Regions from separate parts of the Diaphorobacter sp. JS3050 genome, predicted to be linked through region 2. Evidence: riboswitches for the same ligand, from Rfam matches in the RefSeq annotation. Region 2 holds a riboswitch; the other holds the start of a gene.
What was found. A riboswitch is a leader RNA that binds a small molecule or an ion and turns the genes downstream of it on or off. The one in region 2 is predicted to bind S-adenosylhomocysteine.
Positions count from the first base shown of each region.

Region 1 (6,945 bases), 670 kb from region 2:
CCGCATGCCGGTGGCGGCGCTCGCCGCACGTCTGCGCGTGGCCCGCGGCACCGTTCAGAACCGCCTGCGCCGGCTGGAGGAAGAGGGCGTCATCGTCGGCTACACCGTGCGGCTGCGCCCCGAGTCGGAGCCCCACCGGATCCGCGCCTGGATGAGTATTGCAGTGGAAGGGAACGCGGCGCCTGACGTGATTCGCGCCCTGCGTGGAGAGCCGCTGGTCGGCGCGCTGCACAGTACCAACGGCCGCTGGGACATCGTGGCCGAACTGCACGCGCAGAGCCTGGAGGAATTCGACCTGGCGCTCACGCGCATTCGGCTCACGCCGGGCATCGCGCGCACCGAAACCAGCATCCTGCTGTCCACGTACAAGCTGTGATCGACCCGCCCGAGCGGGCGGTGCTTCACTGCATCGACGAGACGTACGCCACCAGCGACTCGATGTCGGCGTCCGTGAGGAGCTTGGTGTTGGGCGTCATGATCGAATGGGCGCGCGTGTTTGGGCCGTCGCGGTAACGCTTGAGAGTGCTGCGCAGGTAGTCGGTCTGCTGGCCGGCAATGCGTGCGATCTGGTCGTTGCCCCGGCCCATGTCGCCATGGCAGCGAAAACAGTTCTTGCCGAAGATCTCCTGCCCCTTGGCCAGCAGCGCTGCGTCCGCCACGGGTTTGGGAGTGACGGGCTGCGCGGCGTAGAAGAGCACCATGCCGATCTTCTCGTCGCTGTTCATCGCGCGGATCATGCCTTCCATGAACTCGTAGCGGCGGCGCCCGTCTGCGAACTGCCGCACCTGCTCCAACAGATAGGCCGGGTTCTGGCCCGCGAGGTTGGGTACCGAGGGTTTGGTGCTGTTGCCTCCGTCGCCATGGCAGTTGGCGCACACCGCCGAGACCTTGCGGCCCACCTTGTAGAGCTCGTCGGCCAGCTTGGGGTCCGCCATGGCTTGCTGCAAGCGCGTGTCGATGTCCACCTTGCTGCGGCCGGCCTGGGCCATCGCCGCGGGTTGCCACGCCAGCCCGGCGAACAACGCCAGCGCCAGCATTGCGGGAATGCGCCTTGCCATGGTGTAACCCTTTTTGTGAAAAGGGTCATTTTAGAAGGCGAGTTGTGAAGCCCCGGTGGCGTTTTGGTAGTGCAACGCGCACCTGGACGGTCGATGTCAGCGATCGTTGATGGCAAGCAAGGATTGCGCAAGTTCTGCAAACCCTGCCCCGCGCTCGCCCTGCGTCACATAGCGCGGCAGATGCTGCAGTTGGGGCACGAAACGCGCAATATTGGCCACACCCACGCTGTGCGGGAAGTGCGCAAACATGAGCTGGTCATTGGTGGAGTCACCGATGTAGACCCAGCGCTCCAGCTCGGCGTCCAGATCGCGCCCGAACAGCTCGCGCACGATCCATCGCGCACCCTCCAGCTTGTTGTGCGCGCCAAACCAGCCGTTGATGTGGATGCTGCTCACGGTGGCGTTCATGCCCGCGGCATGCATCAGGGCGACAGCCTGGTCGATGGCCGCCTGGGGCAGGTGCGTGAATTCACTGTGGTCGATGGCGATGTCCGTCTCGCGCCCCGGCGAGTCGGTGGCGCGCCGGGCGCCGGGCACGGCGGCTTCAATCTCGGCCAGCACCTGTTGCATGCGCGCGAAGTTGGAGGCGCGCGTGGCGGCGTCCTGTTGATACAACTTTAATAGCTGCTCGCGCTTATCGCACGGGGACTGTAGGCCATTTGGGGCAAAATTTCGGGACGCCCGCAGCAGCGCCACCGCACCGTTCTCAGCAACGATGCTGTCCACCGGCCAGGCAGCGGCAAAAGGCTCGCTCCAGCCCACCGGCCGGCCCGTGATCGGAATGACGTGCAGCCCTGAGGCTTTCAGGTCGGCCAGCGCCTGCAGGGCATCGGCGGTGATGGCGCCATCGGTGGTCAGGGTGTCGTCGATGTCGGTGAGCACGCCGGTGATGCACGTGCGCGCCAACTCGTCCCATGAGGCAAGAGGGTGCATGGCGGATGGGGGTCGCGTCAACTGTTCTGCAACGCCAACCCCGCATGCTCCCGCAGCGGATGGAAGTGAATCTTCGGGAACCGCTCCTGCGCCAGCCGTACGTCATATGGGCTCGTGCACAGATAGGCCAGCGTGTCCGCCGCATCGCGCGCCATGCGCATGGGGTAGGCGTTCTCGAACTCGCGCAGTTCGGCCGGCGTGTCGGCGGTGATCCAGCGGGCTCCCGTGTACTGGCAGGCTTCCAGACGGATGTCGCAGTCGTATTCGGTGTTCAGACGGTGCTGCACCACTTCGAACTGCAGCTGGCCCACGGCACCCAGCAGCATGTTGCCGCCGGCCTCGGGCTTGAAGACCTGGATGGCGCCTTCCTCGCCCAGTTGCATCAGGCCCTGCTGCAGTTGCTTGGTGCGCAGCGGGTTCTTCAGCACCACGGTCATGAACATTTCGGGGGCGAAGAACGGCAGGCCGGTGAACTGCAGGTTGGCACCGTCGGTGATGGTGTCGCCCAGCTGCACGCCGCCGTGCGTGGTGAAGCCGATGATGTCGCCGGCGTAGGCCTCTTCCACCGCCTCGCGGCGCTGGCTCATGAAGGTGACCACGCTGGTGGGGCGCAGTTCCTTGGCGGTGCGCTGCACCTTGAGCTTCATGCCGGGCGTGTACTTGCCGCTGGCCACGCGCACGAAGGCGATGCGGTCGCGGTGGTTGGCGTCCATGTTGGCCTGCACCTTGAACACCACGCCCGAAAAGCCTTTGTCTTCGGGCAGGATGGTCTTCTCGACGGTCTGCTTGTTGACGACGAGCGAGCTCTTGCGCGGGCCGGGCGGGGGCGACATGTCCACCACCGCATCCAGCACTTCCATCACACCGAAGTTGTTCACGCCCGAGCCGAAGAACACCGGTGTGAGCTTGCCAGCCAGGAAGGCTTCATGGTCCCAGGGCGCCGAGGCACCTTGCGCCAGCTCCATGCTTTCCAGTGCGTCGTCAAAGGCCTGACCGAAGCGCGCGCGCAGCTTGTCGGCATCGGCCAGCGGAATGACCTCGAAGTCCTGCGGGCGCTTTTCGCTGCCGGGGGCGAACACCGTCATGGTCTGCGTGCGCAGGTTGATGATGCCGCCGAAGCTCTTGCCCTGGCCCACGGGCCAGGTGATGGGGCAGCAGGGCATGCCCAGCTCACGCTCCACCTCGTCGAGGATGTCCAGCGGGTCGCGCACCTCGCGGTCCATCTTGTTGACGAAGGTGATGATGGGCGTGTCGCGCTGGCGGCAGACCTCGATCAGGCGGCGCGTCTGCGCCTCCACGCCGTTGGCCGCGTCGATCACCATCAGGGCCGAATCGACGGCCGTGAGCACGCGGTAGGTGTCTTCCGAGAAGTCCTTGTGGCCCGGCGTGTCCAGCAGGTTGATGACATGGTCGCGGTAGCTCATCTGCATCACGCTCGACGCCACCGAGATGCCGCGCTGCTTCTCGATCTCCATCCAGTCGGACGTGGCGTGGCGGCTGGCCTTGCGGCCCTTCACGGCGCCGGCGATCTGGATGGCGCCGGAGAACAGCAGCAGCTTTTCCGTCAGCGTGGTCTTGCCGGCGTCGGGGTGGGAGATGATGGCAAAAGTCCGGCGGCGCCGGGTTTCTGGGGCGTACGACACAGTGATTCTGGGTGAGGGCCGCGCGGTACGCTGCGGCCGGTGCGAGAAGAGGCGGGCGCACCCTGCGGGAGCGCCCTGGCATTGGGCGGGGATTCTACGGCGCAGCGCGTGGTGCGGGGGCGCCGGTATAATCTTGCACTTTCCGAGGAGCGTTGCAGCGTCCCCAGCACGGCGGGGCGCGAGGCTCGGAAGTCATACCCAGCAACGACGCTCACCCACGCCTTGCGGTGCGGTGAGCCCCATCCCCCAGGCGCGGTTTTTTCAGATACCCATCAAGGAAACCACCATGAGCGCTGTTCTCAAGTCCCCAGCCGACTCCGCGATTGCCGATATCTCCCTGGCCGACTGGGGCCGCAAGGAAATCCGCATTGCCGAGACCGAGATGCCCGGCCTGATGGCCATCCGCGAGGAATTCGCGGCCAAGCAGCCCCTGAAGGGCGCACGCATCACCGGCTCGCTGCACATGACCATCCAGACGGCCGTGCTGATCGAGACCCTCAAGGCCCTGGGCGCCGACGTGCGCTGGGCCTCGTGCAACATCTTCTCCACCCAGGACCACGCCGCCGCCGCGATTGCCGCCACCGGCACGCCGGTGTTCGCCATCAAGGGCGAGACCCTGGTGGACTACTGGGACTACACCCACCGCATCTTCGACTTCGGTCCCAAGGGCAGCGAGGGCGAAGGCCCGAACATGATCCTGGACGACGGCGGCGACGCCACGCTGCTGATGCACCTGGGCAAGCGCGCCGAGAAGGACGCCTCCGTGCTGGCCAACCCCGGCAGCGAGGAAGAGCGCATCCTGTACGCCGCCATCAAGGCCAAGCTGGCCGAGGACAGCACCTGGTACAGCCGCAAGAGCGCCCAGATCATCGGCGTGACCGAAGAGACCACCACCGGCGTGCACCGCCTCAAGGAAATGTCGGCCAAGGGCACGCTACTGTTCCGTGCGATCAACGTGAACGATTCGGTGACCAAGAGCAAGTTCGACAACCTGTACGGCTGCCGCGAGTCGCTGGTGGACGGCATCAAGCGCGCCACCGACGTGATGATCGCCGGCAAGGTGGCCGTGGTGGCGGGCTATGGCGACGTGGGCAAGGGCTCGGCCCAGGCGCTGCGCGCCCTGAGCGCCCAGGTGTGGGTGACCGAGATCGACCCCATCAATGCCCTGCAGGCCGCTATGGAAGGCTTCAAGGTCGTGACCATGGAGTGGGCCGCCGACAAGGCCGACATCTTCGTCACCACCACGGGCAACCGCGACGTCATTACCTTCGAGCACATGAAGGCGATGAAGGACCAGGCCATCGTCTGCAACATCGGCCACTTCGATAACGAGATCCAGGTCGCCAAGCTCGAAGAGCACTGCCAGTGGGAAGAAATAAAGCCCCAGGTCGACCATGTGATCTTCCCGGACGGCAAGCGCATCATCCTGCTGGCCAAGGGCCGCCTGGTGAACCTGGGCTGCGGCACGGGCCACCCCAGCTTCGTGATGTCCAACTCGTTCGCCAACCAGACGATCGCGCAGATCGAGTTGTTCACCCACCCCGAGGGCTACGACGTGGGCAAGGTCTACGTGCTGCCCAAGCACCTCGACGAGAAGGTGGCGCGCCTGCACCTGAAGAAGGTGGGCGCCATGCTGACCGAGCTGAGCGACGAGCAGGCCGCCTACATCGGCGTGCCGAAGCAGGGCCCCTACAAGCCCGACACCTACCGCTATTGATTGTTAAAAAGCATAGCTGCTTGCGCTTGCCAGTAGTCGTTTTCAGCATGAAAAATTGCTGAAATTGGCTCGCTGCAAGCGCTGCCAGCTATCGATATGAGAGGATAGCGCGATGCGCGCGGACGTATTTCTGGTGGAAGGCGGCTACGCGGCCACCCGGTCGCAGGCCCAGCGGTTGATTGCCGCCGGCGTGCAGTGGCGCCTGGCGCCCACGCTGCCGTGGCAGAAGGTGGCCAAGAACGGCGACGACATTCCTGCGGGGGTCGAGGTGCAGCTGCTGGACGCTGCGGAGGCCAAGTACCTCTCGCGCGGCGGCCTCAAGCTTGAAGGCGCGCTGGCGGCCACGGGCATGCAAGTGGCTGGCCTGCGCTGCCTGGACGTGGGGCAGAGCACCGGCGGTTTCACCGACTGCCTGCTGGCACATGGCGCTGCCCAGGTGATTGGCGTGGACGTGGGTCATGGTCAGTTGCACGAGCGGCTGCGCGCCGACCCGCGCGTGGTGTGTGTGGAGGGCCTGAATGCCCGTGCCCTCACGCCCGAGGCGCTGCACGACGCCTGCGATGTGGCGCTGTCCGAAGTCATCGAGGACGCGGAAGACAACGACACCCAGCCCCAGGCCCCCTACGCCTGGATGCGCAACGGCGGCATGGTGGACGATGAGTACGACGACAGCGACGACGCCAAGGAGCATGAGATCGAGAGCTTCAAGGCCGAGCGCGCCGCCAAGGCCAAGGCACGCGCCGAGGGCTCTTTGCCCGTGCAGCGCCGCCGCCGTCCCGAGTGCGAGGGTGTGGATATCACCCCAGCGTTCGATCTCGTCACCGGCGACCTGTCCTTCATCTCGCTCACGCTGGTGCTGCCTGCGCTGGTGCCCCTGCTGAAAGAGCAGGGCCAGCTGCTGATGCTGGTCAAACCGCAGTTTGAGTTGCAGCCCGGCCAAGTGGGCAAGGGCGGCATCGTGCGCGACCCGCAGCTGTATCCGCAGATCGAGCAGCGCATCCGCGACTGCTGCACGGAGCTGGGGCTGCACGTGGTGGCCTGGATCGATAGCCCCATCGAGGGGGGCGACGGCAATCGCGAGTTCTTCATCCATGCAAGGAGGAAGGCATGAGCCTTTCCACGGCCTTTCCGGTCAGCTTTGAATTCTTTCCGCCCAAGACGCCCGAAGGCGCCGACAAGCTGCGCGCCGTGCGCCAGCAGCTGTATGCGCGCCGGCCCGAGTTCTGCTCCGTCACCTACGGCGCGGGGGGCTCCACGCAGGCGGGCACCTTCGGCACGGTGCGCGAAATCCTCGCCGAGGGCGTGAGCGCGGCCTCGCACTTCTCGTGCATCGGCGCCACCAAGGACGGCGTGCGCGCGCAGCTCGCCGAGCTGAAAGCCATGGGCGTGAAGCGCCTGGTTGCGCTGCGCGGCGACCTGCCCAGTGGCTATGGCATCGGGGGCGAGTTCCATTACGCGAGCGATCTGGTGGCGTTCATCCGCGCCGAGACGGGGCGCGACTTCCACATCGAGGTGGCTGCCTACCCCGAGGTCCATCCCCAGGCCCGTTCGTCGGATGCCGACCTGCAGGCCTTTGCCACCAAGGTGCGCGCGG
Region 1 covers NZ_CP053553.1:864,899-871,843, forward strand. Annotated here, with positions in the region: gene HND92_RS04300 (Lrp/AsnC family transcriptional regulator) at 1-376, shown strand, start outside; gene HND92_RS04305 (c-type cytochrome) at 402-1,058, opposite strand; gene HND92_RS04310 (HAD-IIB family hydrolase) at 1,155-1,991, opposite strand; gene HND92_RS04315 (peptide chain release factor 3) at 2,009-3,634, opposite strand; S-adenosyl-L-homocysteine riboswitch at 3,773-3,854, shown strand; gene ahcY (adenosylhomocysteinase) at 3,921-5,351, shown strand; gene HND92_RS04325 (TlyA family RNA methyltransferase) at 5,464-6,462, shown strand; gene metF (methylenetetrahydrofolate reductase [NAD(P)H]) at 6,459-6,945, shown strand, end outside.
Region 1: it holds a riboswitch for S-adenosylhomocysteine, as region 2 does, so the genes downstream of both, ahcY (adenosylhomocysteinase) here and metH (methionine synthase) in region 2, are expected to answer to the same signal.

Region 2 (6,945 bases):
GATGTCTGTCGCCCTATTGTGGCGCCAGGCCGGGCAGCGCGGCCCCGCAGCGGTGCGGGTAAACCAGGCTACCTATACTTCGGCGCATGAGTGCAACAACACATGCCGTCGGCCTGCAGGGGCCATGGCGTCGGGTGCTTTTTGTCACCCTTTATGAAGCCATCGCCATCGCTGTCTCCAGCCTGCTGTTCATGGCCATTGGCCAGAGTGCGGGCGCGTCGGGCGCGATGGCCGTGGTGGCTTCCACGCTGGCCATTGTCTGGAACCTGGCATTCAACCTGCTGTTCGAGCGCTGGGAGGCGCGCCAGAGCGTCAAGGGCCGGTCGGTGCTGCGCCGCGTGGTGCACGCCGTGGGTTTTGAGGGCGGGCTGGCGCTGGTGCTGATCCCGCTGATGGCCTGGTGGTTCAACGTCAGCCTGTGGCAGGCCACGGTGCTCGAGGCCGGGCTGCTGCTGTTTTTTCTGGTCTATACCTACACGTTCAACTGGGCGTTTGACCGCGTCTTCGGCCTGCCGGCATCGGCGCAGGCCCGGCCTGCTGCACCGCCTGCGGGCGCAGCGGGCGTGACAAGCGCTACTTGATTCATAGCTGCAGGCGCCTGCCAAATAAGCGCTGGAGCCGTTTTTGGCACTTTTTCGACGGGGCTTGCCCGGTGCCGGGCGCGCCGGCCGCGTCAGCCGACCAGGGCCACGCCGGGCAGGCCCCAGTGGTGCAGCAGCTCGCGCAGGATGAGCAGGCGCGCGGCGCTGGCGCCATCGACAGGCAGCGCGTCTTGCGACGCCGGGCGGCCGCCGGCGCGGGCGGCCAGGCGGTTGAATAGCTGCTCGACGGCGGCTATGCCCAGCCAGTCGCCAGCCGCTGTGCTTGCAGCCTCCGCGGTGCCAGGCCTGGTCGCCAGCGCGCTCAGCGCATGCACGTGCGGGTCGCGCGTGGCCAGCTGCAGTGCCGCGGGGAAACGGGCGCGGGCGGGCATGACGGCGTCCTCGATCGCCTCGATGGCCTGCTCAATCTGCAGCAGCGTGGGCGGGTTGCCACGCCGCCACCCCGCCGCCAGCTGCTCCGTGCCGACGGGCATGGTCAGGCTGGGGGCGTCCTTGTCCCCCGGCTCTGGCAGAACGAGCGTGGACTGCGCGTTGATCTGCAGCAGCCAGCGGTCGCGGGCGCCGGCCGGGCCGATGGCGCAGGGCAGCAATTGACTTGCGTAGCCTGTCACTCGAAGCGGAAGGCCGAGATGTCCACCGCCATCACGCGGTCGGTGAACACCTTGGCGCCGCGGCTGTCGCCGGCCGCGCCCGCCACCACATGCAGCGGCAGCAGGTGCTCCTCGGCGCGCGGCGGGTGCGACTGCCGCGCGCTGGGGCCGGCAGCAGTGTCCCAGGCGGCCAGGCGGGCGTTGCGCTCGGGCGCGGGCAGGGCCACGGTCTCGCCCAGCCAGCGGTCGAACGCTTCGCCGATGGCGGTGGAACGCGGGTCGCCGTAGCCGCGCATGTTGTGGTAGCTCATGCCGCTGCCGATGATCAGCACGCCCTCGCCGCGCAGGGGCTCCAGCGCCTGGCCCAGGCGGATGTGATCGGCGGCATCCAGGCTTTGCAGCAGCGACAGCTGCAGCACGGGCACGTCGGCATCAGGGAAGGCGACCTTCAGCGGGATGAAGGTGCCGTGGTCGTAGCCGCGCTCGCCGTCATACCCCGGGGCAAAGCCCGCGCCGGCCAGCAGGCTGCCCACACGTTCGGCCAGTGCGGGCGCACCAGGCGCGGGGTAGGTCAGCTCGTAGGTGTGCGCCGGAAACCCGTAGTAGTCAAACAGCATGCCGGGTTGCTCTGCCGTGCTCATGCTGGGCTGCGGCGCCAGCCAGTGCGCGGTCACCAGCACGATGGCTTTGGACCGGGCGGGGAGGCTGGCGGGAATGCTGCGCAGCCAGGCGGCGGTCTTGTCCCAGGCGTCGGGCGGGTTCCAGTCCATGAAAAAGCACGGCCCCGCGCCGTGCGGGATGAACAGCGTGGGCATGCGGGCGGTGGTGGTGTGGGCGTTTGTCATGGGCAGCAGTTTGAGCCTGGAGGCGAGATTTTCAAAGCCTGTTGCTGCAACACAGTCATTACCCGGGTGATCGAATGCGGCGCGTTGCCCGCAGTGCCAGCGTCGTCACTGCTACCTTGATCGCCACACCGCAGGGGCGCCTGCGGTGCCGTGGCGGGCTGCTTATTTGCTGCCGCTGAAGATAAAGCCAGCGGTTTGCGATGGCAGCAAGCCCATGGCGATCAGCTTGCCGCTTTCGTAGTAGCCCACGCCAGAGACCGTGGCGCCGTTGCCCAGCGTGCAACTGGCACCCGAGAAGGTGATGCGCAGATCAAAAATATTTTTGCCGCTGGCGCGGGGCGTGACGGAGCCGCTGGCGCTGCAGCCCAGTGTTGTCGGATAGCTGACAGCACCGGACGCGCTGATGGTGACTGCCAGCCACTGCACCGGCGCGCCCGTTCCCACACCGTACCCGCGGTAGGTGCCGGCCAGCGCCGACAGCGAGGTGGGTTGGTCATAGAAGGTGGAGTAAGTGGCCGAAAAGCTGTTTCCGTCGGACAGCCGCAGATCAAGCCGGTTTTTGGCCGTGTAGGTGCCGCTGTAGGAGCCTTGGCTTACCGAATTGGACAAGAGGTTGAACTCGCGCCCAGACCCCGTCAACGCACCGTTCGATGACGTGGTTTTGCCCTGCAGGGCACCGTAGAGGGTGCTGCCGCTGGTATAGACGCCCCAGGTGTCACCGTTTTCCAGCACGGCCACGGCAACGTCATAGCCTGCCGCCGATTTGCCCATCCAGAACCCTTCCGCGCTGGTCGCGGCAGGTGGTGGTGCAGGAGTAGGTGTAGCAGTGGAAGCGTCGTCGCTGCCACCGCCCCCGCAGGCGGTCAAAAGTGTTGCTGCTACCAAAACCGAATACCCTGCAAGTCGAAACTTCGTTGTCATGGTTACCCTCTGTTGTGTTGTGGGGGCAGGGCACAGCGCACCGCCCCGTCGCGCAATGTAGCGTAAATAGTCGTAAATGGACTATTCCAATTTGGGATAAAGCATGCGCGGGTGTCAATCACCGTCTATCACCCGCGTTACCAGACCCTTCGGGATGGCCTGGCTGCCTTGCGAAAGCAAGCGGGTCTCTCGCAGGTGCAGCTGGCGCAGAGGCTGGGGGTGGGGCAGTCATTCGTATCGAAGATAGAGCGTGGCGAAAGTTATGTGGACGTGATGCTCTTCGTAGATTGGTGCCGCGCTTGCGATGCCCCCAGTGCAGGGCTGGAACTTGACCGGCTGACAAGCAGCTGAGCCGCGTCTGGCGGTGCGCCTGACCCTGTTGTGCAACGCGAGAAGGCAAATCAGTAAAATCCGCCGTTTCCCAAGGAGCGTTGCAGCGGGCGTGTCACTGCCCGTCAGGCTTGGGCATCTGCACAATCAACGACGCTCGCCTGCCGCATCTCCACAGCCACAGGTGAGCCATGTCTGATATTTCCGTCCTCCCTCCCATGAAACTTTCCGGCCTGGAGCCGGTTTTTATTGGTGAGGGCAGTTTGTTCGTCAACGTGGGCGAGCGCACCAACGTCACCGGCTCCAAGGCGTTCGCGCGCATGATCCTGAACGACCAGTACGAGCAGGCACTGTCGGTGGCGCGTCAGCAGGTGGAAAACGGCGCGCAGATCATCGACGTGAACATGGACGAGGCCATGCTGGACAGCAAGGCCGCGATGGTGCGCTTCCTGAACCTCATCGCCTCCGAGCCCGACATCGCCCGGGTGCCGGTGATGGTGGACAGCTCCAAGTGGGAGGTCATCGAGGCCGGCCTGCGCTGCCTGCAGGGCAAGGGCATCGTCAACTCCATCAGCATGAAGGAGGGCGTGGAGGAGTTCAAGCGCCAGGCCAAGCTGATCCGCCGCTACGGCGCGGCTGCCGTGGTCATGGCCTTCGACGAGAAGGGCCAGGCCGACACCTTCGCACGCAAGACCGAGATCTGCGAGCGCGCCTACCGCATCCTGGTGGACGAGGTGGGCATGGCGCCCGAGGACATCATCTTCGACCCCAACATCTTCGCCATCGCCACGGGCATCGAAGAGCACGCCAACTACGCCGTGGACTTCATCGAGGCCGTGCGCTGGATCAAGCAGCATCTGCCGGGCGCCAAGGTGTCGGGCGGCGTGTCCAACGTGTCGTTCAGCTTCCGCGGCAACGAGCCGGTGCGCGAGGCGATCCACACCGTGTTCCTGTACCACGCCATCAAGGCCGGCATGGACATGGGCATCGTCAACGCGGGCATGGTCGGCGTCTACGACGACCTCGACCCCGAGCTGCGCGAGCGTGTGGAAGACGTGGTGTTGAACCGCCGCCCCGACGCGGCCGAACGCCTGCTGGAGATCGCCGAGGCCGCCAAGGGTGCCGCCAAGGACGACAGCAAGAAGCTGGAGTGGCGCGGCACGCCCGAGCACCCGAAAACCGTGGGTGAGCGCCTGTCGCACGCGCTGGTGCACGGCATCACCGACTTCATCGTCGAAGACACCGAGGAGGCCTACCAGCAGATCGTGGTGCAAGGCGGCGGCCGCCCGCTGCACGTGATCGAAGGTCCGCTGATGGACGGCATGAACATCGTGGGCGACCTGTTCGGCGCGGGCAAGATGTTCCTGCCGCAGGTGGTCAAGAGCGCCCGCGTGATGAAGCAGGCCGTGGCCCACCTGATCCCTTACATCGAGGAAGAAAAGCGCCAGCAGGAAGCCGCCGGCCTGGACGTGTCCAGCAAGGGCAAGATCGTCATCGCCACCGTGAAGGGCGACGTGCATGACATCGGCAAGAACATCGTGACCGTCGTCCTGCAGTGCAACAACTTCGAGGTCATCAACATGGGCGTGATGGTGCCCTGCCATGAAATCCTGGCGCGCGCCAAGGCCGAAGGCGCGGACATCATCGGCCTGTCGGGCCTGATCACGCCCAGCCTGGAAGAGATGCAGTACGTGGCCGGCGAGATGGACAAGGACGAGTACTTCCGCATCAAGAAGATTCCATTGCTGATCGGCGGCGCCACCTGCTCGCGCGTGCACACGGCCGTCAAGATCGCGCCGCAGTACCAGGGCCCCGTGGTCTACGTGCCCGATGCCTCGCGCAGCGTGAGCGTGGCGCAGAGCCTGCTGGGCGAGCAAAAGGACAGCTACCTGGCGGAGGTGCAGGCCGACTACGACCATGTGCGCCACCTGCATGCCAACAAGAAGAAGACGCCGGTGTGGCCGCTGGCGCAGTGCCGCGCCAACAAGACGCGCATCGACTGGGCGCATTACCAGCCGCCGGCGCCCAAGTTCATCGGCCGGCGCGTGATCAAGAACATCGACCTGGCCGAGCTGGTGCCCTTCATCGACTGGGCACCGTACTTCCAGACCTGGGACCTGGCCGGCAAGTACCCCGACATCCTGCAGGACGAGGTGGTGGGCGAGGAAGCCACGCGCGTCTTCCGCGACGCACAGGCCATGCTCAAGAAGATCGTGGAGGGCCGCTGGCTCACGGCCCACGCCGTGGTGGGCTTCTGGCCCGCCAACACCGTGCGCGATGACGACATCGAGCTGTATGCCGATGCCGCGCGCGACAAGGTCGTGCTCACCTGGTACGGCCTGCGCCAGCAGGCCGAGAAGCAGCCCGACGCCGAGGGCCGCATGCGCCCCAGTCGCTGCCTGGCCGACTTCATCGCGCCTCGCCCGGAGGGTGGCGCACCCACGCAGGCCGACCACATTGGCGCGTTTGCCGTCACTGCCGGCATCGGCGTGGATGCCAAGGTGGCCGAGTTCATGGCCGACCACGACGACTACAGCGCCATCACCCTCAAGGCCCTGGCCGATCGCCTGGCCGAGGCCGGTGCCGAATGGCTGCACCACCGCGTGCGCACCGACTGGTGGGGCTACCAGGCGGGCGAGCGGCTGTCCAACGACGAACTGATCGCCGAGAAGTACGTGGGCATCCGCCCCGCGCCGGGCTACCCCGCATGCCCCGATCACCGGGTGAAGAAGCCGCTGTTTGCATTGCTGGGCACGGCCGACGTGGGCATGGACATTACCGACAGCTACGCCATGACGCCCGCGGCCAGTGTGAGCGGCTTTTACTTCAGCCACCCCGAGAGCACCTACTTCAGCGTCGGCAAGATCGACGATGCGCAGGTGCAGGACATGGCCCAGCGCAGCGGAGTGCCCCTGGCCGAGGTGGAGCGCGCGCTTGCGCCGAATCTGGGTCTATAGCGCCTGGTCGGCACAGGCCATGCCAAGATCGACCCATGAACCTGCGCCTGCTGACACACCACACTGCACCCCTGCTGCTGGCGGCCTGGATGCCGCTGGTTGCCTGGGCGAACCCGTCCTGGCTGACGGCTGATGGGCGCCCCCTGCCGGCTGCGCATGAAGCGGTGCGCTGGCTCAACGAAGCCGCAGCCGATGGGCTGGAGCCGGCCGACTATGGCGCGCAGCACCTGAGTGATGCGCTGGCGGCCGCAGCCGCCCGCGGCCTGGATGCCGCCTGCGCCGTGGCGCTCGACCAGGAGCTGACGCAGGCCGTGGAGCGCTACCTGTATGAGCTGCACGGCGGGCGCATCGATCCGGCACGGCTCAACGAGCGCTACGACCACTCCCGCCGCCCCCAGCCCGACCTGCGCGCCGCGCTGCAGACCGCGCTGGCCGACGGCCAGATCCAGCAGGCGCGGGACGCGGCCATCCCTCGCGTGCCCATGTACCCGGCGCTGCGCGCACTGCTGGCGCAGTACCGCGCGATGGGCGCTCACCCTGCCTGGGCGCAGCCGTTGCCCGCGCTGCCGGGCCGCAAGCTCACGCCGGGCCAGCCCTGGGAGGGCCTGGGCGTGCTGGCCGAGCGGCTGGTGGCGCTGGGCGACCTGCCGCCGCAGCCCACGGGCGAGCCGCCCGCAGCGTCCGCGCCAGCGCAATATAC
Region 2 covers NZ_CP053553.1:193,723-200,667, forward strand. Annotated here, with positions in the region: gene HND92_RS00840 (PACE efflux transporter) at 87-581, shown strand; gene HND92_RS00845 (hypothetical protein) at 674-1,213, opposite strand; gene HND92_RS00850 (class III extradiol ring-cleavage dioxygenase) at 1,210-2,037, opposite strand; gene HND92_RS00855 (hypothetical protein) at 2,200-2,958, opposite strand; gene HND92_RS00860 (helix-turn-helix domain-containing protein) at 3,070-3,309, shown strand; S-adenosyl-L-homocysteine riboswitch at 3,376-3,454, shown strand; gene metH (methionine synthase) at 3,507-6,245, shown strand; gene HND92_RS00870 (murein L,D-transpeptidase) at 6,281-6,945, shown strand, end outside.